Tunturibacter gelidoferens: one gene and its partner. The protein of the gene in region 1 interacts with the protein of each later gene in a pairwise test. Links are inferred from orthologs where the notes say so. Each region holds a gene or a part of one and is shown in the gene's direction. Other genes may lie near its edges. The genes, in order: kdsB and RBB81_RS02225.

What was found.
Region 2: the proteins of kdsB (region 1) and RBB81_RS02225 interact in binary tests that used the Escherichia coli proteins (3 or more experiments, as listed by UniProt). The link is inferred for Tunturibacter gelidoferens from one-to-one orthologs.

What each region holds. Positions count from the first base shown.
Region 1 is NZ_CP132938.1:5,242,844-5,257,406, forward strand. What follows is about bases 6,634-9,401. They hold kdsB (3-deoxy-manno-octulosonate cytidylyltransferase), read left to right. Parts: upstream 6,634-7,514; coding sequence 7,515-8,288; downstream 8,289-9,401. Other genes in these bases: RBB81_RS22485 (S41 family peptidase), read right to left, coding at 6,634-7,120; RBB81_RS22500 (hypothetical protein), read left to right, coding at 8,921-9,229. Outside these bases: RBB81_RS22455 (YgfZ/GcvT domain-containing protein), read left to right, coding at 1-156; RBB81_RS22460 (DUF1844 domain-containing protein), read left to right, coding at 159-770; RBB81_RS22465 (MBL fold metallo-hydrolase), read left to right, coding at 773-1,588; RBB81_RS22470 (hypothetical protein), read left to right, coding at 1,585-2,370; riboflavin biosynthesis protein RibF, read left to right, coding at 2,367-3,347; RBB81_RS22480 (penicillin-binding protein 1A), read right to left, coding at 3,298-5,760; more of RBB81_RS22485, read right to left, coding at 5,888-6,633; RBB81_RS22505 (hypothetical protein), read left to right, coding at 9,511-9,861; RBB81_RS22510 (HAD-IA family hydrolase), read right to left, coding at 10,218-10,874; RBB81_RS22515 (phosphoglucomutase/phosphomannomutase family protein), read right to left, coding at 10,880-12,331; RBB81_RS22520 (mannose-1-phosphate guanylyltransferase), read right to left, coding at 12,398-13,564; RBB81_RS22525 (pyridoxal phosphate-dependent aminotransferase), read right to left, coding at 13,629-14,563. UniProt on the Escherichia coli protein: Activates KDO (a required 8-carbon sugar) for incorporation into bacterial lipopolysaccharide in Gram-negative bacteria.
Region 2 is NZ_CP132938.1:394,083-408,619, forward strand. Bases 5,449-8,190 are described here. They hold RBB81_RS02225 (TetR/AcrR family transcriptional regulator), read left to right. Parts: upstream 5,449-6,395; coding sequence 6,396-6,986; downstream 6,987-8,190. Other genes in these bases: RBB81_RS02220 (hypothetical protein), read right to left, coding at 5,449-6,037; RBB81_RS02230 (hypothetical protein), read left to right, coding at 7,111-8,190. Outside these bases: RBB81_RS02200 (hypothetical protein), read right to left, coding at 1-659; RBB81_RS02205 (winged helix-turn-helix domain-containing protein), read right to left, coding at 1,287-2,897; RBB81_RS02210 (hypothetical protein), read left to right, coding at 3,272-3,688; RBB81_RS02215 (hypothetical protein), read left to right, coding at 4,056-4,319; more of RBB81_RS02220, read right to left, coding at 4,529-5,448; more of RBB81_RS02230, read left to right, coding at 8,191-8,751; RBB81_RS02235 (SDR family NAD(P)-dependent oxidoreductase), read left to right, coding at 8,881-9,705; RBB81_RS02240 (acetyl ornithine aminotransferase family protein), read right to left, coding at 9,917-11,353; RBB81_RS02245 (PadR family transcriptional regulator), read left to right, coding at 11,955-12,296; RBB81_RS02250 (ABC transporter permease), read left to right, coding at 12,293-14,537. UniProt on the Escherichia coli protein: Involved in response to both electrophiles and reactive chlorine species (RCS). Represses the transcription of the nemRA-gloA operon by binding to the NemR box.

The sequences.
Region 1 (14,563 bases):
ACCAACCTCGCATTCGGCTACATCCGTCGCGAGGCTTTAGACCGCGGCCTCCCAATCGCGTACCCCGGCGGTGTCGCCACGCCGGTATCGCTTCCCTTTTCGCAGCCTGCAGCCTCCGCGCCACCGGTTGCATCTGAACCTCCTGAAAGAGTGTGATCATGCCTGAACAGAACAAGCCCTTCGTTGTAACCGACCGCCGCAAGTTCACCATAGACGGCGAACCACGCCCCGACGCCGACCCTTCTCCTGAAAGAGAAGAGCGCGAGTCAAGGCCAGCCGAACCATCAGCTGCAACGCCACCCCCGCCCACCGCGCCGGAGACACCCAAAGAGCCGGAACTTCCGCCAGCCCTGACCGCCGAGCAGACCGAACAGGCAAAGCGCGCCTACGAGATGACCGCTGATCGCCTAGACACCGCGATTCGCTCGGCCAACCCCGGCATGGACCACCCGCCCGCCATGAGCTTCGATCAGCTCGTCCAGTCCGTCTACATGACCTCCATCATGCAGCTCGGCGGCACCACGCAGGAGGGCCAGCAGCCCCAGGTCGACATCCTCGGAGCGCGCCAGAGCATCGACATGCTCCAGGTCCTCGAAGACAAGACCAAGGGCAATCTCTCCCCCGAAGAGACCCGCCTCCTTGAAAGCGCACTGTTCGAACTGCGCATGGCGTTTCTTGAAGTCACCCAGGCACTCGCACGGTCCGCAGCAGCCAAGGCACCAGGCGGCGCAGGCCGTCCAGGCCCCGCAGGCCCCAGCATCGTCCGCTAACGATGGAGGCGACCCTCACCTTCCTCGGCACCGGCACCTCCATGGGGGTGCCGACCCTCGGCTGCGACTGCGCCGTCTGCACTTCCGCCGTCTCGCCACACGGAGACCCGCGCAATCGCCGAACCCGCCCCTCCATCCGCCTCGACTACAACAACCACACCGTCCTCGTCGACACCGGCCCCGACTTCCACGCGCAAGCCATCCGCGAAAACATCCGTCACGTCGACGCCGTACTCTACACCCACGGTCACGCCGATCACGTCCTCGGCTTCGACGACCTGCGCCCCCTCAGCTTCCGCGTCAAAGGCGACATGCCCATCTACGCCGACGACGCCACCGCAAGCAGCCTCGAGCGCATCTTCGAGTACACCTTCCGCAAAGAAGATCGCTACCCCACCAGCGCCCAGGTCGAGATCCATCGCATCGACCCAACACCCGGATCGGGAGTCGATCTCTTCGGAGCATGCTTTCGCAGAGTCCCGGTCACGCACGGCCGCGAGGAGATCACCGGCTACCGCTTCGGCAACGCAGCCTACCTCACCGACATGAGCGACATCCCCGCCGAGAGCATCCCGCTCCTCCAGAATCTCGACGTACTCATCCTCGACGCCCTCCGCCGCGACCCACATCCCAGCCACTCGCACCTCGATAAATCCGTAGCCATCGTAGATCAACTGAAACCGCGACGAGCCTACTTCACCCACATGAGCCACGACCTCGACCACGCCACCACCGAAGCCGAGCTCCCACCCCACGTTCGTCTGGCCTACGACGGCCTCAAGATCACCTTCGAGATCGCACCGGAGACCGCCGCATGAGTATCGCGTGGAAGTTCCTGATTCTCGTCATAGCCTCGTATCAAGTCGCCGCTGGCGAGTCCGTCAACTTCAGCTTGCCCGAAACCAACAAGCTAATCTCGTTTACGTTTCAATCCAAACCAGGAGGTAACTCCTCGTTTCGTTCCTTTCAGGTAGATTCCGAAGGCAAGCACTTTGATTTCACCGCGAGAAACTCTATAGCTCGTATTCCAGCAAATCCTAACGAGCGTCGGGCGCTCGGGTATTGGATCGATATCCCGGGCCTGAAACTTCATCCTTCTCGCTATTTCCTTGTTGGCAAATATGGCACAGCTTCGGACTCGCGTACCCTTCTATTTTTCATCAGCGATGCCGGAGCGAGCGACGCCGCCGCATTACTTGTAATTGGATTTTCAACCTCGGGCGATCCTTACAAAGTACTTGAACGCGACTACTTGGATGTCACTTCATTTCAATCGACTCCCGACGGTACTGGTCTTATAGTCGGCAAAGAGACTCTCTCTCAGGTTATGGGTGGGGACGGCTTCAACGGTTCCACAAAACCTTATGCCACCACCTACGACCCGTTCTCGGTCTTCATCGTCCATCCTGAATCTAAAGCAGTCTACTCATTGGTCGTATCTCGAAGCTACAACCAGAAACACTATGTATGGGCGGGGTCCCACTCTCGGGAAGACTACGCCGTTCTTTACAACCTTCCCGAGCATCACGGACTTATCGGTGCGCCGACCTCTCGCGTACCGGCTCTTCTCGGAGAATCAAGGAACGAAGCGAAGCCATGATCATCTTCAACTCTCTCGCAGACATTCCCGCCGACTTCGGCCCATCGATCGCCACCATCGGCAACTTCGACGGCGTCCATCGCGGCCACCAGTGGGTCATCGCCGAGGTCGTAGGGCAGGCACGCGCAGAAAACATTCGTTCCATAGCCATCACCTTCGATCCACACCCTGCACGAGTCATCCGCCCCGAATCCAGCCAGCCGCTCATCACGCCGCTCCCGCAAAAGCTCGAGCTGCTCGCAGCCACTGGCATCGACGCCGTTCTCGTACTTCCCTTCACCACAGAACTCTCGCATATGACCGCCCGCGCCTTTGCCACCGAAGTGCTCAAAGACGCCCTGCACGTCACCCAGCTCCACGAGGGAGAAAACTTCCGCTTCGGCTATCAGGCCGAGGCCGGCGTCGAAAGCCTCGAAGCACTCGGCCGCGAACTCGGCTTCAGCGTGCGTGTCTACGCGCCGCGTCATCTGCGCGGAGAGACTATCTCTTCAAGCCGCATCCGCCAGATGATCGCCGAAGGCGACGTCACTCACGTTCGCGCCCTGCTCGGCCGCAGCTTCGCGGTCTGCAGCACGCCCGCCTCGGGCCGCGGCTACGGCACCCGCTACACCGTCCCCACCATTAACCTCGCCCCCTACACCGAGCTGCTTCCCGCAAACGGCGTCTACATCACGGAGTTGACCGTCGGCACCGGAACCTCAAGCGAGACTTTTGACGGAGTGACGAACGTAGGCAATCGCCCAACCTTCGGAGCCGACTCCTTCACTGTAGAAACCCACCTGCTCAACTTCCACCCCATCGATCTGAACGAATCCACGCCGCTTACCCTGACGTTTCTGCGTCGTCTTCGCGCAGAGATGCGCTGGCCAAATCCCGAAGCGCTCAAGGAACAGATCGGCCGCGACGTCACCAAGGCAAAACGCTACTTCAATATATGTCGGGCGGTGGGTTCGAAACTCCACTCCGCTCGTCCTTAGACTTCGCGGCCATCACCGTTGGTTTTACCGGAACCGCAACCAGCTGCGGCGCAGGACGAGATGCTTCAGGCATCTTCGGCTTCTCCTCAGCAGGTACCGGCGCAGCGGAAGCTGGAGCGGCAGGCTTCGACCTCTCTAAGCTCGGCGCTTCCAGACTCTGGTCCTGCTTCGGCACCAGCGGCTGTACAGGTTTAGCTGCATTCGGACCACCCGTGGGGACATCCAACTTCTTCTTCGGCGCGCCCGACGTGGGGAATGCCTCATCCGGCTTGGTCGCAATCGCAGCCTTCATAAAATCCATCCACATCGGCAACGCCGCTCTCGCCCCGGTCTCTTTTTCACCCAGCGACTCGCGATCATCAAATCCAATCCACGTCCCACACGTAATCGACGGCGAAAACCCAATGAACCAGGCGTCCGTGAAGTCGTTCGTGGTCCCTGTCTTACCGCCCAGAGGATGCTTCAACTGCGAAGCGGAAGCGCCAGTCCCATATCGAACCACCGCCTGCAGAAACTGCATCATCGTCCGCGCCGTATCAACCGAAATCACCTCTGAAACCTGCGACGGAGCCGCATCCAGCGGTAGCCCGTCCGCCTGCGTCACCTTGCGAATGTAGCGCGGCTCAATCCGAATGCCGTCGTTCGGAAAGACGCTATAGGCGCTCACCTGCTCGGCCAGCGTAATATCCGCCGAACCAATCGCCACCGGCAGAAACACGGGAATGTTGCTGGTCACTCCAAACCGATGCGCCGTGTCAATCACCTTGCGGATTCCGTACCGGTCCGCCAGCTTCAACGCCGGGATATTCCTCGACTCGGCGAACGCGTTCAGCAGCGACATCGTCCCCTTGTAGTCTCCCTCGTAGTTGTGCGGCGTATAAGGGCCATTCGGCGTAGGAAAGGTCGTAGGCCCATCAACAATGAAGTCCGTAGGTTTGGCGCCACCCTCAATCGCCGTCGTGTAGACATACGGCTTGAAGGACGAGCCCACCTGCCTCTGCGCCTGCGTCGCGCGATTGAACTGCGACAACCCAAAGTCCCGGCCCCCCACCATCGCCAATACCTCACCGGTAGAGTTATCCACCGCCATCATCGAGGCCTGCGCTCCAGAATCCTGCTCCAGCGAAGCGTTCAGCGTTCCATCTCCCGCGAAGCCCTGTACTTTTACGTACACGACATCCCCTGTACGCAGAAAGCTGTCGCCATCGGTGTTTTGCGTCCATCTCCAGTCCTGAGGGGTAAGCACAACCAGCCGCGCACCTACCTTCACCGTAACTCTCTTCGCAGAGACCGCCGTGACCACCCCGTGGACATAGCTTCCAATATCAATCGGCTGCACCCAATCCGGATGACGATAGCTCTCAATATCTGCTCCGTCCAGTACAACGTTCGGCAGCCTTCCCTTCCAGCCACGCCGCCGCTCATATGTTGCCGTACCATCCAGAATCGCCTTATTCGCCACCTGCTGCAGATCGAGATCGAGCGTCGTATAAACCTTCAGACCCGCGCCATGAACCTCTTCCACACCAAACTGCTTCTCCAGTTGCTTTCGCACCTCTTCCACAAAATAAGGTGCGACGCTGTTCGCAGGCGGCTCCAGATGCAGCCCAAGCGGCGCTGCTTCAGCGGCCTCTTCCTGCTTCTTCGTGATCTTGCCGTCCGCAAGCATCTCGCTCAGTACAAGATTTCTGCGCTTCAACGCGCGATCGGGAAACTTGATCGGCGAATAAGCCTCAGGCCCCTTCGGCAACGCCGCCAGCAGCGCAGCCTCCGGCAACGTCAGATCATGCACGTTCTTATTGAAGAAATACTCCGACCCGGCCTCAAACCCATACGTCCCATGCCCCAGATAGATCTGGTTCGCATATAGCTCGAAGATCTGCTGTTTCGTAAATCGCCGCTCAATCTGAACCGACAGGAACACCTCCTGCAGCTTGCGGCCATACGTCTTCTCCGACGAGAGAAACAAGTTACGCGCCAGCTGCATCGTCAACGTCGATGCCCCCTGTGCTCTCCCATTCGAGTGCAGATCCCGATACGCGGCCCCCACAGCCCGCACCAGGTTCACTCCCCAGTTGCTCTCAAAGCTCTTGTCTTCAATTGAAATGATCGCCTGTTTCAGAACCGTCGGAAACTCGGAATAAGGCAGCACCACCCGCCGCTCCAGCGCAAACGAGCCAAACGGCTTCCCATGCACATCCAGCAGCTCTGTCGTAGTGTTCGGACGATATCGCGCCAGGTCATCCATCTGCGGTAGATCGATGGAGTAAACCAGCATCAGCCCGCAAAGCGCCCCAAAGACGGCCGACAGCCCCAGCAGCGCATAGAACGTAACCCGCCTCGCAATACGGCGACTCGGATAGTCAGGCCCGTTCAGCGTGGCGCGCCGAAGCGCACGTTGCCAATCGGGCATCTCGTCATCAGGCGTTGGCGGCCTTTTTTCGGGGCTGTGTAAGCTCTGCACGAAGTCTCACGATAGCACGGCAGAGGAGGCGTTTCTCTCCCACGAAAGGGCCAATCACACGCCCGAAACAATCAGCCTAAGCAGCCTTGCTCTTTAACAGGTCCAGCGCCTTCGTCAGTTGTTCATCCACCGTCACTGCAGGCTTCTGCAGAGGCTGCTGCGTCTTCTCCGCGGGAGTCGTCGTGTCTTCCTCCGCTACCGCATCCTCGGCAGTCGAAGCCACCAGCACTCCAGGCGTAACGCCATCATCCTGCAGCTTCTTCCCCGAAGGCGACTCATACTTCGCAATCGACAGAATCAACGCCGCACCATCCGGCAGCTCGAACGTCTTCTGCTGAGCGCCCTCACCAAACGTCTTTTCGCCAACCAGATCCGCCCGCTTATTATCCAGCAGCGCCGCAGCCACTAGCTCCGCCGGCCCAGCCGTTCCACGATTCACCAGCACCACCACCGGAGCAGTCGTATTGATCGCCTTCGACGCATCCGCCGTAAACGTCTGCTTGGCAACCTTCTGCCCCTCCAGCATCGCAATCGTGCCGTCTTTCAGGAAAAAATTTGCCAGCCGAGTCGCCTCAGGCATATCGCCCGCCGCAACGTCACGCAGATCAAGCAGAATCTTCTTATTCCCCACCTTCTGCATCGCCTTCAACTTCGCCTCGATCTGCTGCACATGATCATGGTCCAGCACACCCGGTTTCAGATAAAGAATCGACGAGTTCTCATACATCGTCTCCGCAACCGGCGGCGGCGGCGTCGAAACCCGCGTCATCACGATCTTGTCCGGCGCAGCCTTCCGCGGCCGCACCACCGAAACCGTTAGCTCACTCCCCGGAGCCCCCTCCAACAGCAACTGAATCATCGCCAGCGAGATATCCCGGGTATCCTGCGGCCCGATCGCCTCAATGATGTCGCCGTCAGACAGATTCGCCTTATCCGCCGGGCTCCCCGGCACCACCGAAACTACGGTCGCATACCCAAACCGCTTCGAAACATTGATCCCCACCTGCGCCTTGCCGCCCTTATCCGCCTTGAACGCCTTATAGTCTTCCGGCGTCAGATAGCTCGAGTCCGCATCCAGCGACTCCAGCAGCCCACGCAACGCGCCATTGGTCACCGCGTTGATATTCGGCTCTTCCACATAATCCGTCTGGATATGCCGCAGCACTTCGCTATACACATTGATCTGGCGATAAGCACCATCCTGCGGCTCGCTCGCAGCGCTCACAGGGTTTGAGTTCACCCCTAAAAACACGGTGACAACCAGAACAACCGACACAGCAAGCAACAGTATCTTCGAGATCTTAGGCATAGTTCGGAGCGACTCCAAGGGGTGTTCCCGGCGCAATACCGGTTAGACGCACCCGCAGGCGAAACGATCCCGCAGGCAAAACAATATAGACAAAATGATACTCTCGATCCATAGAGAGTGCGCCAGCAGTCGCTATAACACTTTGGTGGCGGTGGGCAGAATCGAACTGCCGACCTACGGGTTATGAGTCCGTCGCTCTAACCATCTGAGCTACACCGCCAATGTGTATAAGGCATGCCGGCACAAAACTCCTCTGTAGTCAGAGAGAACGATCGCCACGGCACAGCCATCTCCAATCATACTTGATTCCGGCCACAGCGAAAAGCCAGCCACGGACAGCCATCAGCGGGCCAGCCAAGGCGAGAAGCCGACCGGCAGCGATGGAAAGTCGAGCATCCTCGGCGTAATTCCCGCCCGTCTGGCCTCCACCCGCCTCCCCCGCAAGGTCCTCCGCAACATCGCCGGCCGGCCCATGCTCGCCTGGGTCTACGACGCCGCAAGCGCCTGCCCCCAGCTCGACCGCGTCCTCATCGCAACCGACTCCGACGAGGTCGCCGACCTCTGTCACCGCCACCAATGGCCCGTCCAACTCACCTCGCCCGACCTCCCCAGTGGCACCGACCGCGTCCACGCCGTCGCCCGCCACCACCACGCCGACATCTACGTCAACATCCAGGGCGACGAACCCCTCCTCAAGCCCCAGCACCTCACCGCCCTCCTCCGCCCCTTCACTCAGCATCACGTCGAAGTCTCCACCCTCAAAGTCCTCTGCACGCCCGAAAACATCACCAACCCCAACGCCGTAAAGGTAGTCACCGCCGCCGACGGCCGCGCCCTCTACTTCTCCCGCGCCACCATCCCCTACGACCGCGACGCACAGGCCCGCGACGGACAAGCAAGTGAGAGACAAGCAGAAATTGGACAGCCCAGCGACGGCTCCGCTCTCCAATACTGGAAGCATATAGGCCTCTACGCCTACCGCAAGGCCACCCTCGAACGCTTCCCCACCCTCCCCCCCAGCCTCCTCGAACAAACCGAACGCCTCGAGCAACTCCGCTTCCTCGAAAACAACATTCCCATCCACGTCGAGCCCACCGAGTTCGACACCATCGGAGTAGACACCGAAGAAGACCTGCAACGCGTAGAGTCCCTACTCCTGCGCCAATAATCAATTCGCTCTTATCCGATAGCTATCTCACGTTCTCTTCACTCCTCACGCTTCTGTTCCGTCAACACCACCACCCACCCCCGACACCACCACCCCCAACATTCGTCATCCATAACACCGCCATCCCATAACAACGTCCTCCCATAACACCGTCATCCTGAGCGAAGTGACTCACGGCACTTTGTGAGTCACGCAGTCGAAGGATCCCCGTATTTCGCCTTTGCAGTTGCCGTTGTCTTTGCCGTTGCCGTTGCTGTCGTCTTTTGGTTGTCATCCCCGAAGGGGATCTGCGGCTCCCCCTTCACACGCAACAATCACTAGACTCGCAATGCTCAAGCCGTCACTCCAGTAAAATTCCACAGCACCACTCACCCGCAACGCCTTCATCCTGAGCGAAGTGACTCACGGCACTTTGTGAGTCACGCAGTCGAAGGATCCCTGTATTTCGCCTTTGCAGTTGCAGTTGCCTTTGCAATTGCCTTTTGCCTTTGCCTTTGCCGTTGCAGCCCTGGCCGTAGTCCTTTACGATCAGCCGACCCAGCCTCCTTCTTGTCGTTCCGCACCGTTAGGTGTGTACCGTTAGCCTTTCGTGTTACTTACAACAGGAAAAGGTAGATGCTAGCCTTCCAGCGATGAAGATCATCGCGGCGCTTTTCTTCTGCTTGCTAGAAATCTCCGCATCCGCTGAGAAGATGAATGTGAAGGTGATCGAACACAGCATTGGGGAAAAATCGTACACCCAGTACGTCCCCGGCTTCACTCCCGCTCCTTCGGCTGGTGTGATCTACCAAACACCCCACGCCGTGCAAGGTTCCCTGACAGATATATTCATGACGCTTCTATTGCCTGACGGGAGGAGTGTGGATGTCGTATGTCAGGATCACTTCTGGGGCCTATCAAATAATCGGCACAACTGCAAAAACCCGACTGTTGATGCTTGAGGCCAACTTCTCAGGGGACAACGTAAGGCTAACTTGGATCGCGGGCATTGGCGGGAAAAAGAAGGACTCTGAAAACTTCATCATCCTGCGCATATTTTCAGGGAATACCTACCAAGCAAAACCCTGATTTGCTGCGTTAGCTAATTCCTCGCTGTTGATCTCGGCTTGAGGTCGCTCGCCGGTTGCCTGTTTCACCACGCATCCATAAACAACCAACAACATCCCACTCTCCGCAGCCTCAACGAAAGCAGTAAACTAATCCCCACCAAGGGAGCCGGAGCATGTTGCTCGAACTCGCTAAACCCGTAGCTCTCTTCCTCTGCCTTCTCTCCCTCCTTACCGTCTTCCACACCGTCTTCTTCACCCTCGAAGACCCCCAACTCCTCCTTCAGCCCCATCAGGCCCTCCACGACCGCGTCATGGACTCAGTCCTCCTCCTCGCCCTCTCGGCCGGCATCTCCCTCGTCGGCGCCTTTATCTTCCGCGAAGCCGAACCCTACCCCCACCCATCCCTCTCCGCCACCCTCCCCCTGCAGCTCTTTTACTGGGCCACCGCCCTCATGCTCCTCCTCTTCCCCCTGGCATCGTTTCTCGAAACCCACTACATCTTCAGCCCCATCATCCACTGGTAGACGCAAAAAATCTTGTCAAGCCCCGAAAAGCGGTAAGCCTTTCACAGTCAGCCACATACATGTGGCGTATGAGTTCCATCCAATCCGCTATACTTGATTCAGACTAGGAAGAGCCCCGGCAACCCGGGGCTTTTTTGTGTCTACAGACAGAAGATCTCCCGTAACTCCTTTGACTGGACGAATTTAGCTATAAGCCTTTCGCAATGAAGAATTTACGACGAGGCTATTTTCTAAGTAACTCATACAACGCAACTTAAGCAGGGTAATGGGGGGAGGGGTACCCGCCTCCAGCCAGAGAGGAGTCCGCAGTGTCGATCACGAGAACCCATCAGTCCTTGACACGAAATCTACCGGACTCAGATCAGAGGATCGAATCGAAGCTCCAACCCCTCTGCGCCCACCGTCACCGCCACGCCCTCAAGCGTCCCAACAAGCCACTGCGCTCCCTCCAACTCCTTGGCGGAGTGCGTCCCCACTACGCCCAGCACGCGAGACCCAGCGGCCAACCCGGCGCCCACACCCGAAGGCGCATCTTCCACCACCAGGCACTCCTCCGGCCTCAGTCCCAGCAGCTCCGCCCCACGTCGGTACGGCTCCGGGTCTGGCTTACCCCGCTCCACCATATCGGCACTGATAATCCGCTCCGGGATCGGCAGCCCCGCCGCCTTCAGCCGGCTCAACAGCAGCCTCCTTGTCGCCGAAGTCACAATCGCCCACCGCTCCACCGGCAGACTCTCCAGCAGAGCCTTCACTCCCGGGAGCACCACCAGGTCCGCCACATCATTCATCTCCAGATCCTCGATGTACCGGAGCCCCTCCTCCGCATCGATATCCGGGCGCAACGCTTTCACAATCTCGATCGCCCGCATCCCATGCGGCACTTCAAAGATCTCCGCGTTCGGAACTTCATAGTGCTCTGCCCACTGCCGCCAGCAGCGCACCACCGACCCAATCGAGCTCACCAGCACCCCATCCATATCGAACAGGATGCCCTTCGCCTTCACAGAAACCATCTCACTCAAGCAGGTCGCCCCTGCAGAACAAACGTCTCCGCCGCCGCGAGCACACGCTCCACCGACTCCACCGAGCAACTCTCGCAGTACACCCGCAGCAGGGGTTCCGTCCCCGAGGCCCGGAGCAGCAACCATGTCTCCGCCGCGTTAGGCTTACCGGTACAGTCAGGATTCTTTAGAAAGAACTTGATCCCATCCAGCGTCTCGACCCGAAGCACCCTCAGCCCCGCAAAGTCCACTGTCCCCGCCGAGTCCTTCAAAGCCTTCGCCCTTGCAATCGCAGACTGCTTCAGCTCCTCATCGATGTGCATATCGATGCGCCCATACTGGTGTTCGCCGAACTCCTCCTGCAACGCAGCAACGAGCTGGCCAAGCGTCTTCTTCTCATCCGCCATCACATTGGCCAGCAGAAGCGAGTTCAGCATTCCGTCCCGCTCCGGCAGATGCCGGCTGATGCCAATGCCACCCGACTCCTCCCCACCAATCAGAATCTCCTGCTCGAGCATCAGGTCGCACACATACTTGAACCCGATCCCGTGCTCATGCAGCCGCCGCCCATACTTCGCGCAGATCCGGTCCAGCATCTTCGTCGTGTTGAACGCGCGCGTCACATCGCCCGGCCACTTCTTCCGCTCCAGCAGCCACTTCAGGATCACCGCGAAGATCTTGTGCGCATCGACCACGTTGCCGTGCTCATCCACCGCACCGATCCGGTCCGCATCGCCATCCGTAATCAGACCCGCATCGCACTTCTCCGCAACCACAGCAATCTGCGAAGCCTTGATGTGCGGCAGAATCGGCTCAGGATTGATCCCCGGAAACGCCGGATTGATCTCGTCGCGAATCTCGACAAAAGGAACACCAGCCTTCGTAAAGATTCCCGCAACCACTCCGCGGCCCGCGCCGTACATGCAATCGATCAAAAACTTATATCCGGAGGCTCGAATCGCATCAAGATCGACAAAGCGCGCGATAGCAGCGACGTAGTCTGTGTTGAAGTCGACCGTCTCAATCGGCGCAGGCTTCGCGGCCTTCACCAGCGGCTTGTCCAGATAGCTCTCGATCGCAGACATGATCGAAGGCTTACCCGAACCGCCATAACTGGCCTTGTACTTCACACCATTCCACTCGGCCGGATTATGGCTCGAGGTGATCATCACGCCGCCAGCAGCCTTACGCTCGCGCACCGCGTAGGAAAGTGCAGGGGTCGGCGTAATCTCCGCGGCCATCGCCACCGGAATGCCCGCACCAGCAAGCACTTCGGCCACAACCTTCGCGAAGGAGTGTGAACCGAAGCGCGTGTCGTAAGCCAGACACACCCCGGCCGCTGCATTCTCCTGCGCTAAAACGTAATTCGCAATCGCAGACGCCGCCACCCGAACGTTCGCGTAAGTAAAGTCATCCGCAATAATGCCCCGCCAGCCGTCCGTGCCAAACTTGACTACTGTCTCTGCCATATTTTGTTCGATTTTCCTGAATGAATTAATGCAAACGACCGCAGATAACGATAAGTTGACAAGTCTTTAGATCAGGTCTTCTCGACCAGCACTCTTCAGTTGAGCGACGACTTTGCCCACATCCTGCGAGCGTTCACGAGTTGTAATCAACAAAGCATCCTTCGTCTGAACCACAACCAGATTCGTAACGCCAACCAGAGCGATCACCTTCCCCGGAGCATGAATGTAGTTCCCGCTCGAGTCGATGGAGATGCAAAGCGGATCTTCGCCCTCGAACACATTCGCCACCGAAACGCTCTCCGGCGGACAACCAGCCGCATGCTCATGCAGCGCAGACCAGCAGCCCAGATCGTTCCACTCGAAGTCGCCAGGAAGACTGTAGATCTCAGCGCCTTCTTCACCCTTCGCCGAGCGCGGTTCCAATACCGCGTAATCGATACTGATGTTGTCGCACAGCGGATAAACCTCTGCGAAGACGCGATCGAACTCCTCCTTCGAGGTTCGATAAGCGACAGCAATCTTCTCCAGCAACGGAGCCATCGCAGGACAGTGCTCGCGAATCGCATTCGCCAGAGTTCGCGCACTCCAGAGGAAGATTCCGCCATTCCAGGCGTAGTTTCCAGAGGCAACAAACTGCTCCGCGACCTCAGCGTTTGGCTTCTCCGTAAACCGCTTTACGCGCCGAACCGCAACTCCGGAATGAGGCACCTTCGAAGGATCTACAACCTCACCCAGCTCGATGTAGCCATAACCTGTCTCTGCTCGCGAAGGAGGAACTCCGAGAACGACAATCTTCTCCCCACTCGCAGCAAGCGCAATCCCAGCCCGAATCACCTCCGCAAATCTCGCCCCGTTCTTCACCACATGATCCGACGGAAAGATCCCAATCACCGTCTCTGGTGAACTCGGCTCCAGCAGGAACGCAGCAAGAGCACACGCAGGCGCAGTATTTCTGGCCGCAGGTTCGCTCAGGATATGCTCGCGAGGCACCTCAGGAAGTTGCTCGGCGATAAGGTCATCAAGGAGGCTATTCGTAATCACCCACACTTCGGCAGGGTCAACCAGCGGAGTCAGACGCTCAACCGTCTGCTGAATCATGGTGCGCTCTCCATCCAGAGCCAGCACCTGCTTCGCCCGCGCCTTCCGGCTTCGAGGCCAGAACCGTGTTCCGCTGCCGCCTGCAAGAATCACCGGAGCGAACCTCTGCTCCGTCTTACTACCTTCAATGGGCATAAGCCTCCGTCTTAGTGAAGAGACCGCACCGTAAAGCAGTGCGGTCCAGACGCAAGATCAACAGCTAATTCAACGTTGCGAAGTAATCCCGCATTCGCTTTACGCCTTCATCCACGACATCGTGCGATACCGCATAGGAGAGCCGGATATGCTCTGAAGTCCCGAAGGCCTCACCGGGAACGACGACGACATGCGCCTCACTCAGCAGCTTCGCCGCCAGGTCTGACGCCGACTTGATACCGCCCTTACCAATGAACTTGCTCACATTCGGATACACATAGAAGGCTCCCTGCGGCACCGTGCAGGTCAGACCCGGGATGGTTTTGAAGCCTGCCAGAGTCTGATCGCGCAGCTTGATGTAGTCGGCGCGCATCTCTGAGACGCACTCCTGCGATCCGGTCAGTGCGGCGATCGACGCACGCTGCACCATGCTGGCTGTGTTCGAGGTGCTCTGCGACTGTAGCTTGCTCATCGCCGCGATGATCGGCTTGGGGCCAAGCGCAAAGCCGGCTCGCCAGCCTGTCATCGCATACGTCTTCGAGAGTGAGCCCAGTACTACGATATGTTCCTTGCAATCGGTGAAGGAGCCGCCACTGACGACCTCACCGGTGAACGTCAAGTAGACGTAGCACTCGTCGAGCAGCACATAAATACCATGCTTGTGAGCGAGACGGACGATAGCTTCGAGATCTTCCGGAGCGACCACAGCACCGGAAGGATTGGACGGAGTGTTAAGGATGATCGCCTTGGTCTTCGGCGTGATCGCCGATTCAATCATCTTCGCGGTGATGCGAAAGTTCTCTTCTTCTTTGCTTTCTACCAAAACGACTTTGCCGCCTGCGTACTGGATGATGTCTTTGAAAGAAACCCAGTAGGGAACGGGAAGAATAACCTCATCCCCGTGGTCAACCAGAACCTGAATCGCATTGAACAGCGCCAGCTTGCCTCCAGTGGTGAAGACGCACTCGTCGGGAGTGTAGTTCGAGCCAAAGTCGCAGG
Region 2 (14,537 bases), 4.8 Mb from region 1 along the record:
CCGGCTGTCGAGCCTACGCTCTCGTCGCCGATGCGGAGGTAGAGGACGGGGTCTTTGACATGGAGCTGGATGGGCGAGGTCTCGCCTTTGAGCTCGACGATCTGGTGGGAGGCTGAGAGGGGGTTGACGGCAGCCTTGAGGAGGTTGTGTCCGGTGTTTCGATTGAGGTCGCTGTCGGTCTGGGCGAGGGGGACCAGCTCCGGGGTGCCGCGGTAGGTGTCGAGGGCGAGGGTGCTGTCCTCTTCCGGGAGGCGGAGATCCTTGGCGACCTCCGGAGTGAGGGCGGCGCGGTCGGCCTCTTCTTTGAGGAGTTCGGGGTCGATGGCGGGTGGCTGGGGGTTGTCGGCGGTTGCGGTGGGCTGAGAGTGCTGGCGGTCCCAGCGCTTGGTGGCATCGAGGTCTACGAGGTTGAGAGGGATCTCCTCTTCGGCTCCGCCGCGCTCGGCGCTGACGTAGTGGACCACGCTGCCGACGATGCGGTAGCTCATGATGATCTGGTAGCTGCCATCCTTGAGGATGAGGCGGGTGCGATGTGGCGCCGAGTTATCCGGCTCGAGCGCGGTGGTGTGTTGCTGCAAAGCGTGGAGAGATTGTGGCGCGCTGATGGTGGCGGCGAGGAGAATTGCGGCGAATTTTGTGGTGCGGCGGGGATGATCCATCTTGTGATTCCACAGTTTAGACGCAGGCTCGAGTTTGTCGGAGTGGGGCCATCCCCCTCCCCCCGGGGGGTGGGGGTATCTTGCGGCGAAGTCTATTATTTTGTCTAACTTGCGGGAGGGTAGTGGCTGTAAAATATTCCACCCAAAGGACTTACTCGCAAAATATTCAAAATCAAAGAGTTATGGCTGCCTTACGCAAAGAAGCCTCGGCAAGACCCGAGGCGGACCGTCTAGATCCATTATAGCGGGCGGGATGGGTGTATACGCCACACGAATCGGCCCGTCTGGAGCGGGTTTTATGCAGTCAGGGGCTTGACAGGTTTTTCGGCGCTCGAGGCCGTCGATGCGACCTGACGATCTCGCGAGATTCTAGCACAGGTGGTTTCTGGTCTGAGTGAAATTAAGTAGTGGATTAATTTCCTGTTTGCCCGTTAACCGCCCACAACACAACATCTTGGACGCTTCTCCGACGGTGCTGCTCGGTAGGCGCATCGGCGAATTGTCGCTAACTGCGGCACACGATCATCAGCATTCCTTTCCAGGTCGCTGGATAGTTACTTGTTGACCGTTATGCCGCCTCGATTGTTTCTGTTTTAAAACTGTCGCAATGTGACCCGATGTCGCCCCCTATACCTCAAGGCCAGCTTTGCGGAGGCCGACGATCAGGTGTTCGACCATATCCGGTTGCCACCAGATCGCTAACTCCTCGCGGGGAAATTTGGCAATGTCGGGCCTCTGAATCAGAAGAGTCTGCAGGGCCTCGTTCGCTGCCGCCTTTCGGCCGAGTTGCCCGGAGCTCGCAGCGATAGCGAGTTGAGTGCGCCAGAAGCCAGGCATATTTACCTTGTGGGCAAAATCCAGTGACGTTTTGTATTCGCCTTTGCGATATGCTTCGAAGCACGGTACAAACCAATACCAACCAGGATGGTGAGGGTTCAAGCTTCGGGCCTTTGCTGACAAGTCGCCGCCACGCTCCCAATCGCCCGCGTAAGCAATTAAAAACCCGAGGTATGCAAGCGTGAATCCATCCATCGGATTGAGAGCAACAGCCCGCGCCGTCGCAATTCGGAAGGAATCCAGCTCCTTGCGAAAGAACTCGACGGACGCCAGCGCATGATAAGCGAGATGATTCGAAGGCGCTCCTTCCACCGCACGCTGCGCGGCCGCGAGAGCCCTGCCGAGGGGATCCGCAAGAAGATTGAATCTATGCGTGAACTCTTCCTTGTAGAGGAGCGACAACATCGCCCAGGCATCAGGATAGTTCGGCGCTTGTTGGACCGCGCGTTCCAGTGCCGCTCTCGCTGGACCATGTTCCTTGGCACTGACGCGCTGAAAATGTGCGAAGCTGCGAAGCACCGCTTCGTACGGGCTCAGCCTGGACGGATCCATGGTACGGAGTGCCTCACTCATGCTGCGCGTCAGAACGCCATGCGTATCTGCGATGGTCGACACAATCTGCGGAACGACGTCATCAAATAAATCATACGCAGTCTGTGAGGAAAAGGGCCGATCATACGTTTCGGCCCAGAGATGAACTCCTGAATTGCAATCGATCAACTGCGCTGCGACGCGCACTCTCGCGCCTGCGTGACGAAGGCTGCCTTCGATGACGTAGCGTGCTCCAAGCTCCCTGCCAGCCGCTCGCACATCGACCGACTTGCCGGCGTATTGCAAAGTGGAGCTGACCGAAATGACGCGAAGATAGGAAAAACGAGATAGCCCGGTAACGATCTCCTCGATCAGCGCGGTGGCACGATCAGCGAGGTCAGCATCGGCGTCGCTCAGTTTCAATGGCAGCACAGCAATCCAGAAGCCATCGTCGGGCCGAGAGCGCGAAGTGTTCTTCATCCGGCTCCTGGAGTGCACACTGGCATCAGCAGATTGTGTCTTCGTCTCCAAGTCAGCGCTTCCTACAACAGCGATGAATCGGTACCCACGGCGGGATAGCGTTTCAACAAAACGCGGCCTCTCCGCGGAATCGGCCAGTGTCTCGCGGATCTTGTTGATCGCAGTGTTCAGGTTGTGGTCGACATCGACGAACGTGTCCGGCCAAAGCCGCCGTTGCAACTCCTCTCGGCTGATCACTTCGCCCGGCCGCTCCAGCAGAATGGCCAAAACGGAAAATGGCTGACCCGTCAGTTTCAGCTTTCGCCCCGACTTCCACAGCTCTCCCGTTCGAAGGTCAACTTCGAAGATTCCAAAGCGGACTCGCTGAGAGGGATGGGAGGTATCGTTCACAGTTCGCGCCCTTCCTCCTCGGTCCGGCTGTGTCGGCATCGCATCAGTCTAGTCCCCCGGACGAAGCGCGAGGAAATTACTCCGGCTAAAGCACTTAACGATTGACTTTCTTTTGACCTTCCAATGACCCGCCATGCATGGAACCGGCTCCGTGGAAAGGCTAGAGTTTCCTACAGATTGCTGGGGACGCGACTGAAGACCGACGGGTTTTCGGCGTTGCCGGCTGACTAAAGGAGAGATCAATGAGGGACTCAATGACTGGATCGAATCGTATTCGCAACATCGTAGCCATAATGGCCGCAGCGGGCATGCTATGGATGGGATCCACTCAACTTGTGCAAGCGCAAACTGAGGCAAATGTTGGGGGAGACTCTTTGCGTGACACGACTTGCTCAAAAGCCGATGTAGCAGGAGAGTGGGCATACACCGAAACGGGGACGGTCATCCCTGCAACAGGCGCGGTTCCCTTTGCCGCCGTCGCGAGATACACCCTCGACGCCAAGGGAGATCTGTCGGGAACGGCGACGAGCAGCTCGGACGGTAACCTAGCAAACGTCACGCTCAAGGGGACCGGCACAGTGAACGCTGACTGCACCGGCACACTCACCGTCGGCGTCTACGCATCGGGAACCCTGGTCCGCACCGCCACCTTCTCCATTGTCTATGTGGACAAGGCGCGAGAGGGTCGTGCGATTGTTACGTCGCTTGTACTCGCTAGTGGCGCCACCGTGCCGGCGGTGCTAACTGCTAACGCAAAAAAGCTCTTCCCTGAACTGCCGCATGAGCGATGAGGGATACAAAACTCCTCTGCGATCACCAGGAGCCTGTCGGACTCAGGCAGGCTCCTCTAGCGCGTCGGAGGTGAGCCGAGTGGTGCCTCGTTCTTCCGGGACACGAGAATGAGACCGGTCCGGACATCCGCTACCTGATTGCTATCGACATTCTGCGCATTCATGAAAGTCGGCCAGTCTTCACCGAAGCGCCCATTCCGAAACTCAATTGGCGATATCAGGAGACCTAGCACGCATTGAAGCCCGATATTGGTTGCTTCTTCTGGGTTCCGGGTGTGTAGTCGGCAATCCGGAAGTCGTCCTGCAGCTAATCGCTTGCGGTCTGCCTGGAACCGGGAGGCATAAGATTGGAGGCAGAGGTATTCCGATGCTATACAAGAAAATCAGTGTGGAAGTGATCGTCGTTGCCGATGAGGCCGAGGCCGTTGTCGCGGAGTTGAACGCCGCACTCGATGGGCTGGAAGCGAGCCACACACTCTTCGGTGGTGGGATAGAGACCGTCGCTTTCGAGCATCCGGGAAAACGAAGGAGATCGGCACTCGCACACACGATCGCCGCCGGTGAGACGGTCGCTGATGCTCTCAAGACCGCACGTGCAGGCATGACGGTTGCCCTTCGCGCAGTTATCTGATGTAGGCCGTCCCGCCAAGCGAAGGCCCATAGAACACGTTGAGAAGCTCGGAGCGGACGAGCCCTGCCTGGAAGATCGCTCCGAGAGCGGAGAGGCGCTCAGCAACGCAAAGCCTTGTCAATTGGAGCCCCGTCCGATTCGCACGAAACGTCTCGAATGGAGCTCCATGCTGAGAGGATTCACTAAGCAAAGGAATCAGCGTTCGTCGTTCATCGTTCGTCCTGGCCCTTCGGATGCGGGATGCATGGATTGGTTCGCGGGCCACTGGTGTTCTGACCGAAGAACCAATACAAGTTGGAGGTGCCATACTGCGCATCGCCGCCAAAAGTATTGAAGTCCGGGTTTGTGAAGTTCCCGAAGACCAAGGTGCAGTTTTCTCGGTCATCGTAGCGGTCGTCGTTGCCTCCGTTCTTTGTTATCGCGTAGAAGGGATAGAACTGTGCGCCCACTGGCGGGACGACGCAGCCGACTCCGTTCGGTTTGCAGGTGCTTTCTGAGGCTGCGACATCGGTCTCGATCTGAATGATTGGAAAGGGCTGGTCGTATTTGCCAGTATCGTCAGACGGACTGAGTGGGCCGATGCCGCCACCTTTGACAGACTGGATTGCAACCGAAGTGGCGTTGTTGCGCGTGCCATCTGGCCAGTCGAACAGGTAGGAGCTACCGTCAAAATCGATGTCCCCTCCTGTGGCGAAGTTTAAGCAGCCAGCGACCGTGGGTCCTGGAAAGCACGGCGCGTCGTCGGAATCGTTGTCGCCATGGGCGCCGGGGGTGAAGTGACCGAGTTCCATGGAAAAATTGACATTGGCTTGCAGTGCGGCCCAGGAAGTAAAGTTGCCAAACTTCGCAGTGTCGAACTCAGGGTGGAAGCTGAAGTTGGTCCCGACGCAGGTGTTCGGATTCGTGGTCTGGTAGCCGTTGTGGGCGCTGGCTACCATGAACCCGGACTGACCCGTGGTGAGATCCTGGATCATCGTCATCACGCCTCCCAGGACATCTCCGGGTACGTCCAGGATGGTGACCCGCAGCCGGTCGCCCTGGTTCATCAGCAAGGTGCGACTGTTTGGAATGTAGCTCGCGTTGGTCATAGTGTTGGGACCGGGCGGCCCGATAGGAATTCCATCGGTCTGGATGAACGCAAAGTTCGTAGTCTCAGTGCAATTGGGATTGAGATCTCCGTTATCCATCGTTTCGAGGCTGTTGATGTGCAGCGACGCACACCAGTGGGTCAGGTCACAACTGATCTGGGTGATAAAGGGGGGATTGCCGGGGGGATAGAACTGCATCTCGAGGAATGCAGACCCAGCAGAGGTGGGATTGTTCTTGTCGCTATCCGGGATGCAAGGCCCGCGCACAAAACCTGAATTAGGATCGCAGAGCGCCATGGAGAGCCAGAACGTGATGAAGTTCTCGAAGGACTGAGTAGCCGGCACGGGGCGTTCACGCGGCAACGTGAACTCCCATTGCACATTGTTACCGGAGTGAGGAACCGTGGAGATGAAACCGACACTCGGCTCGTCATGCCCGATGTAATAACCGTTGTCGTAGCCCCGTTTGCCGTATTCATCGTGAAAGTCAGTGCAAGTATCCTGTGGTCTGAGTGGTTTTTGAATTTTGCTATGGCCATTACAGTCCAGGCCGCCGATGGGCTTGAACGACTGAGCTGATGAAGCTGACGAGAAGATCAACAAGCTCAGCGCCGCGTTAACGAGAAGCATTCTGCGTACTACGGACATGGCAAACACCCCGCTCTGTGAATTAAGAAGCCGGTGGCCCAAGGTCGGTAATTGGTATAGCACCGTAGATACCGACCGTCAATTCTGCGGAACACTTAGTTAGAAATTAATTCGCGAGGCCCCGAACGATGGGCCGAGCCAAGCTGTAGCGCTGAACTCGTCTGACGTGTGATTGACGCTGAGGAGATCGCCTTCCCTAGTGGTCAGCACGGCAATTCGTCTAAAAACGGATGAAAAAAAGACAGTCTAGACAGTGTCTATGGATCAGGTTAGTAAACGGGAATTGATATTGCGAACATTCGTTGACTCTGCTAGACGACCAGTCTATTATTGATTAGCTATGGGCACTGCACCGCCCTCAACTCGCGATCATCTGCTTGCGGTGGGGCTGGAGCGACTTCGCTCGACCGGCTATACCGCGACCGGGGTGAAGGAGGTTCTTGATCTGGCGAAGGTTCCCAAGGGCTCGTTCTACCACTACTTTCCGAGCAAGGAGGAGTTTGCCGTGGAGGTGTTTCACCTTTACGCAAAGGGCGAGGCGGAGCGATGGGAGCGGGTACTTGGAGATCGCAAGGTTGCTCCGTTGAAGCGGCTGCGGCGGTACTTTGAAGAGCTGATCTCGGTGTTTGGACAACGCGGAGAGATCAGTGGATGCCTGGTGGGGAATCTCAGCCTCGAGGTTGCGGACCACAGCCCGCGGTTGCGGTCAGAACTGAAGGGGGTCTTTGCGGTCTGGCAGAAGAGCGTTGCCGATGTGCTGCGTGAGGCGGCGGAGCGGGGAGATCTGGCGAAGGCTACGGATCCGGACGCTTTGGCGGGGTTTCTGTTGAACAGCTATGAGGGGTCGTTGATACGAATGAAGGCGGAGAAGAGCGACAGGCCGCTTGAGAACTTTCTTCACTTTGCGTTTGATGTGTTGCTGAAGAAGTAGGCTGACCTGCGCTTGAGTCTGGTGAGGAAGATGCCCTGGGCTGCCCACGGTAACGTTCCGCGGTAAGTGTGGGCTATGATCGAGTCGATCGCGCGCTGACTATGTTTCGGCGATAGTGACTACGATGCGAACTGGGATGCAAACTCGCTTCACCTTGTTTATTGTGGCTCTTGCCATGCTGTCGGCGGTGGACTTCGCGCAGGTAGGCCATTACGGCACCTCCGAGAAGTTGGGGACGGTGATCTTCAGCACGTCATGCAGCAGCGCAGTGCAGCCGCAGTTCAATCGGGCGGTGGCGCTGATGCATTCGTTTCAGTTTGCGAGTGCGATTGAAGCGTTCCATGCGATTCTTGGTAGCGATCCGTCGTGTTCGATGGCTTACTGGGGTATCGCATTGAGCGACTGGGGCAATCCCTTCGCTACGGGCCTCAAGTCGCAGGCTCAGCTTGATGCGGGTCTGAAGGCGGTCGAACAGGGGCGAGGATTGCATCCTAAGACGGAACGTGAGCGTGCCTATCTTGAGGCTGTGGCGCGTCTCTATACCGACACAGCGACTGTCGATCAGCGCTCTCGCAAACTGGCGTATGAGAGCGCGATGGCTGCTGTCAGCGCTGCTAATCCTGAGGACATTGAGGCGGCCATCTTCTATGCGCTGGCTGTATCCTCCGCCGCGGATCCGACTGATAAGACTTATGCCCGGCAACTGAAGGCCGGCGAGATACTGGATCGCCTGTACGTTCAGTATCCCGATCATCCTGGGCTGGCGCACTACATCATCCACACGTATGACGTTCCACCGCTGGCTGCACGGGCGGCTGGAGCGGCGCAGCACTATAGCGAGATTGCGCCTTCAACTCCTCACGCGCTGCATATGCCCTCGCATACGTTTACGCGAGTGGGAGACTGGCAGGCTTCGATTGACGCTAATGTTGCCTCTGCGGCTGCTGCACGCAACGCAGGACAGCCGGCGGACGAGTTGCATGCGAGCGATTATCTGGAGTACGCCTATCTGCAGACGGCCCAGGACAATGCATCGAGGCGTGTGGTGGAGTCGGCTGATCAGATTTTTTCGCGCTTCGATCCGAAGATGCAGATTGGTGGAGCGGGCGGGGCAACGGCGGCCTACTTTGCGAGGGCGGCGATCCCTGCTCGATACGATCTGGAACGGCGGGACTGGGTGAACGCTGCAAAGCTCCAGCCGCTGCCAAGTCCGCTTCCTTACACCGAGGCCATGACCTACTTTGCCCGAGGCCTGGGGGCTGCGCATTTGAAGGACACTGCGGCTGCACGTGCTGCAATCGATGCTCTGGCGCAGTGTCGCGACCGGCTGAACACGATGAAAGAGAGCTTCTGGGCGAATCAGGTGGAGATTCAGCGATTGGAAGTTGTTGCATGGCTGGCGTCTTCGCAGGGACAATCCGAGGACGCATTGGCCGGAATGCGCAGAGCTGCCGAGATGGAGGACGCGACCGAAAAGAGTGTGGTTACGCCAGGGCCACTCGCTCCGGCACGCGAGCTGCTGGCAGAGCTGCTGCTGGAGTCGAAGCGACCCGTTGAAGCGCTTGTGGAGTTTGAATCGACACTCAAGAGGGAGCCGAATCGCTTCTGGTCCCTGTATGGGGCGGCTGAGGCGGCGAAGAGCAGCGGCGATCAACAGGGGGCGAAGAGGTACTTCAACGAGCTGCTCAAGGTTGCCGAGCGTGCCGACCTACCTGGACGTCGGGAGCTGGTCGAAGCGCGCAGTGGCGTGTCCGGACAGGATTAGGAGAGTTAGGACGAGAAAGAAAGACTTTCTTTGCAGGAGGGAGTCTTTTTTTGAATCTACTAACCAACCGGTCTACTCTAAGTAAGCGAATCAGTTTCTGGTTCACACTTTCGCAGGGACGGAGACTTTATGACTACCTCAGCTACTTCTTCTAAAGGCACTACTCTTGGCAAGGCTCTTATCACCGGCGCATCAACGGGAATCGGTGCAGTTTATGCGGATCGGCTGGCGCGCCGCGGCTATGACCTGATCCTGGTGGCTCGCAATGGCGAGAAGCTGAAGGAGTTGGCGGCTTCGCTGACTTCGGCGACTCGCCGTTCGGTTGATGTTCTCGCGGCAGACCTTACGAATAAGGCGGATTTGCGCAAAGTCGAGGAGCGGCTACGCTCGGATCAATCGATTACGACGTTGGTGAACAATGCGGGATTTGGCGGGACGACTTCGCTGGTGGACTCGAAGATCGATGAGCTGGAGAACATGATTGAGTTGAACGTGACGGCGTTGACTCGGCTGACCTATGCGGTGGTGCCAGGGTTTCTGGCGAGAGGCAAGGGCGCGATCATCAACATCTCTTCGGTTGTGGCGGTGGCTCCGGAGCTACTGAATGGCGTGTACAGCGGGACGAAGGCTTATGTGCTGAATCTTACGCAGTCGCTGCATAAAGAGGTGGGAGGCAAAGGTATTCAGGTGCAGGCAGTGCTGCCGGGTGCTACGGCGTCGGAGTTCTGGGACCGCGCGGGGATTGGCGGGCATCAGAATCTGCCGTCAGAGATCGTGATGAGCTCGGAGGAGATGGTGGACGCTTCTCTGGCTGCGTTTGATAGCGGCGAGCTGGTTACGATTCCGGCACTGCCTGATGTTGCGGATTGGGAGAAGTTCAATGCTGCTCGTGTGGCGTTGGGACCGAACCTCTCGCATAAGCATGCGGCGAAGCGGTATGGAGTGCGCTCGTAAGAGCACTGTCCTGCCGGACGGGCCCGCTGCGCGCGGCGCGGTCACTTCGTGACTTGTATACCCTTGTCCGGGTGGGTTAGGGGCGCGGGGCCTCCCGTTGGTCGGCATTTTGATTCCGACCAACGGGAGGATCTATGCTCTCGCGTTGTCAAGACCGGTAGACGCGTCACGAAGTGACCGCCTCCCGCGTAGCGAGCCCGTCCGGCAGGACTCAGGCTTTGGCAGCGAGAGCGATGCACTCTTCCAGGATGTCGAGAGCGACCTCAGCCTCCTGCTTGTTGACGATGAGCGGGGGGCAGAGGCGGATCGTGGTTTCACCGCAGCCCAGGATCAAGAGGCCGCGCTCGAAGGCCAGGTCTACGACCTTGTCGCGCATGGGGCCTACGGGGGTGCGAGACTGCTTGTCTTTGACGAGTTCTACGCCGATCATGAGGCCGCGGCCACGAACGTCGCCGACCGTGGGGTGTTTGGCAACCCATGGACGGAGGCGGTCGAGCATCTTTTCGCCGACGGTGACGGCGTTCTGGAGGCCTTCGCGCTCCAGGATGTCCATGGTGGCGAGAGCGGCGGCGATGCAGATGGGATTGCCGCCGAAGGTGCTGGCGTGAGACCCGGAGACCCAGTCCATGACGTCGGCCTTTGCCATGCAGATGCCTAGCGGCATTCCGCTGGCGATACCTTTGGCGATGCAGACGATGTCGGGTTGAACACCGGAGTGCTCGATGGCCCACCACTTCCCTGTTCTTGCGGCGCCGGACTGGACCTCGTCGGCGATGAGGAGGATGCCGTGGCGGTCGCAGATGCGGCGGATCTCCTGGAGGAAGTTGTCGGGCGCTACGACGTAACCGCCTTCGCCCTGGATGGGCTCGAGGATGATGGCTGCGACCTCTTCGGGCGGGAGGATGGTTTTGAAGAGCTTCTCTTCGATGTAGCGGGCACAGCCGAGGGCGAAGGCTTCTTCTTCCTGCGGACCGCCGCTACAACCGCGATAGGCGTAGGGGTAGCGGACGTGATGGACGCCGGGGACGAAGGGTGCGAAGCGCCGCTTCTGCTGCGGCTTGGAGCCAGTGAGCGAGAGTGCGCCCATGGTGCGGCCGTGGAAGCCGCCGAAGAAGCTGATGATGTTCTGGCGGCCGGTGTGGTAGCGTGCGAGCTTCATGGCGCACTCGACGGCTTCGGCACCGGAGTTGCCGTAGTAGAACTTGTGCGGACCGGGCATGGGCGCGATGGCGGAGAGGCGCTCGGCGAAGGTGGTCATGTTTTCGTAGTAGAAGTCGGTGCCGGACATGTGGATGAGCTCGGCGGCCTGATCCTGAATCGCCTTTACTACTTCGGGGTGGCAGTGGCCGGTGGAGTTGACGGCGATGCCGGCGGCGAAGTCGATGAACTCGTTACCGTCAACGTCGGTGACGCGGATGCCACGACCGGATTTGGCCACCATGGGGTAGCTGCGGGTGTAGCTGGGGGAGATGAGACGGTCGTCGGCGGCGACGATTTTTTTGGCATTGGGGCCAGGGAGAGCTGTCTTGAGCTTGGGGCCGAACTCGGCGTAGTGCTTGGAACGGATGGCTTCGCCGGCGGCGGGGGTGACGCTCTGGGCGGAGTTTTGCTTCAGGTCTTCGAGGGTCTTTTCAGTGAGGGTTGTCATGCGAATCTCTCCTTGGGGCAGCGGTGCGTTTGGTCTTTCCGTTCGTGCTCGTATCCGTTCCAGATGAGGGACGGCGGCGCTCTGTGGTTGCAGAGAGAACGGTTTGCGCTGGTGGCGAGGACTTCGCCGGCTGTTGGGGTGTTCGAACTTAGTCGCCGGCGAAGAGACTAGGTCGTGTGAGGCTGGGCAGGACGCGGAGATGGCGACGCGGCATCTGGTGGCGCTTGGAGCGGCACTGGAAAGCTGCGCTGCGATTGATCCGGGCTGTGTTGAACAGCGATTTCATTGGGAAGTCTGCCTTTGGCGGTGAGTATACCTTATCGTGGTGACACTCGAACACCGGTGTCCTGCTGGACGGGCTCCCTACGCGGGAGGCGGGCGTTCGCACGCCTTTTTAGAGCTTCGCGTGGTCCTCCCGTTCGTCGGAGGGAAGATGATGATGCCGACCAGCGGGATACCCTATGCTGCTGGCGCTGCCAAGACCGGTATACCCGTCACGAAGTAACCGCGCTCCGCGCAGGAGGCTCGTCCGGCAGGACAAAAACTCTCCTTGACAGCTTAGGGAAGTGGGTCTAGCCTCCTAATCATCTTAGGGGGACACTTGACCACCCAGGCCCAACTTCTTCCCGGCACACTTGATTTGCTGATTCTTCGCGCGGTCTCGCTTGGGCCGTTGCATGGCTATGGCGTGCTTCTGCGCATTGAGCAGATCTCGGGCGGCGCGCTACTGATTGAGCAAGGCGCTTTGTATCCGGGGTTGTTTCGTCTGCTGCGGCAGGGTCTGCTGAAGGCGGACTGGGGAACTTCCGAGAACAATCGCAGGGCCAAGTTTTACGAGTTGACTGCAGTGGGCCGTAAGCGCCTGCAGGAAGAGACGGACAGCTGGAACCGTCTGGCTACCGCGATCGCCAGCGCACTTGCTACGCAACCGGAGGAAATATGAGACCCTTCGCCTCTCTACGCTCCTTTGTTTCGACGCTGTTTCATCGTGCTGAGATTGATCGTGAGATCGACGAGGAGCTTCGCTCGCACATTCAGCATCGTGCCGATGATCTTGAGCGTGGTGGTCTTCCGCGCGCAGAGGCAGAGAGGCGTGCGCGCATTGAATTTGGTGGCTATCAACGACTGAAAGAAGAGAGCCGCGAGGCGCTTGGCGGCCAATTCGGCGCGGGACTGCTTCAGGATATTCGTTTCGCGATGCGCAGGATGGCCAAGAAACCTGGTTTTGCGGTTGTTGCGATCTTGACGCTGGCGTTTGCGATCGGGGCGAATGCGGTGGTGTTTGCTGTTTTGAACGCGTTCATCCTGCGGCCGTTGAACGTTCCCCAGTCGGAGAGTCTTTATGGGTTGTGGCGTCTGTCCAGCAACGACATGGCCGAGTCTTATCCGGACTATCTCGATCTGCGGGACCGCAACCACAGCTTTGAGAGTCTGGTGGCTTACAACGTCGAGCAGGCGGCGCTGGATACGGGCAACGATCCCTCACGCGCCTGGGTCGATGAGGCCACCGGAAATTACTTCGATGCTCTTGGACTTAAACCGTACCTGGGCCGGTTCTTTCATGGCTCCGATGAGCACGGACCGAACAGCGCACCCTACATTGTGCTGACTTATGACTTCTGGCACAGCCACTTTCAGGGCGATCCCGGCGTCATCGGTCGCGTCGTCCGGCTGAACAAATTTCCCTACACCATCATCGGGGTGGGGCCGCCTGAGTTTCATGGCACCCTGATGTTCTTCAATCCGGATTTTTTTGTGCCGATTGTGAATCACGCGCAGTTCGATGAGAACGACCTAAACAACCGGGGCGATCGCTGGGTCTTTATGACGTTGGGACACCTGAAGGCGGGAGTAACTCCGGCACAGGCGATTGCGGATCTGAACTCGGTGGGAGCTTCTCTTGAGAAGGCTTATCCCAAAGACGATCACAAGATGAGTTTTAAACTAGCGCGTCCGGGTCTTTATGGGGATTACATTGGCCGGCCTGTGCGGACGTTTATGACGGCACTGATGTTGTTGGCGGGATTGATCCTGCTGGCTGCGTGTGCCAACCTCGGCAGCCTGTTTGCCGCGCGCGCTGCTGATCGATCGCGTGAGATCGCTCTGCGGCTTGCGCTTGGGTCGAGCCGCAAACGGATTCTGCGTGGGCTCTTTGCAGAGGCTGTACTGATTTCGCTGGTGGGCGGGGCAGTTGGACTTGCAGGCAGCGTGGTGTTGTTGAGGGCGTTGAGCGTGTGGCAGCCAATCTCCCGGTGGCCGCTTCATATGTCCGTAAATCCGGATGTAAAGGTGTATGCGGTTGCTTTGTTTCTGGCGTTGGCCAGTGGATTACTGTTCGGCGCAGTGCCGGTGGGGCAGGTTCTTCGCACCGATCCGTATGAGGCGGTGAAGGGTGGCAGCGTCGAGACGAAGCGCGGCAGGTTTGGCTTGCGGATGAGTTTCCGCGATCTGCTGCTTGTGGTGCAGATTGCAATCTGTGCCGTTCTTGTCACTTCTTCGATCGTCGCCGTGCGCGGATTGGCGCATTCGCTGCACAACAACTTCGGCTTCGAGCTGCAGAACACGATGCTGGTTGAGACAGACTTAAATATGGCGGGCTATCGAGGCGACAAAGTGCCGCCCATGCAAAAACGCATGATTGATGCGTTGGCGGCGATTCCTGGCGTTGAGTCCGTGGGCCTGGCCGATCAGGTGCCGTTGGGGGATGCGCAACCGGACTCGAATGTCTTCGCCGACAGTACGACGGATCTTCGGCCTGCGAATGCTGCGTCAGATGCGCTGATGTTCAAGGTCTCGCCTGAATACTTTCAGGCGGCAGGTACAGCGCTGGTGTCGGGAAGAGCCTTCACCTGGCAGGAGAACAGAGACAAACCGCGCGTCGCCGTAGTGAATCGACAGTTCGCGCGGAAGATCTTCGGCTCCGAGGCAAAGACTATGGGCGCGTACTTCAAGCTGCCCGATGGAGCGCGTCTTCAGGTTGTGGGCATTGCAGAGGATGGCAAATATGGAAGCCTCACGGAAGATCCGCAGCCGGTGATGTTTCTTCCCATTCTGCAATCGCCATCCAACTCGGCGTATCTCGTGGTGAGGTCGAGCCGCGATCCGGAGCAGCTGGCACAGGCTATCAGAGACACGTTGCGGAATATGGATGCCGGACTGCCGGTTTATATCCAGACGCGCTATA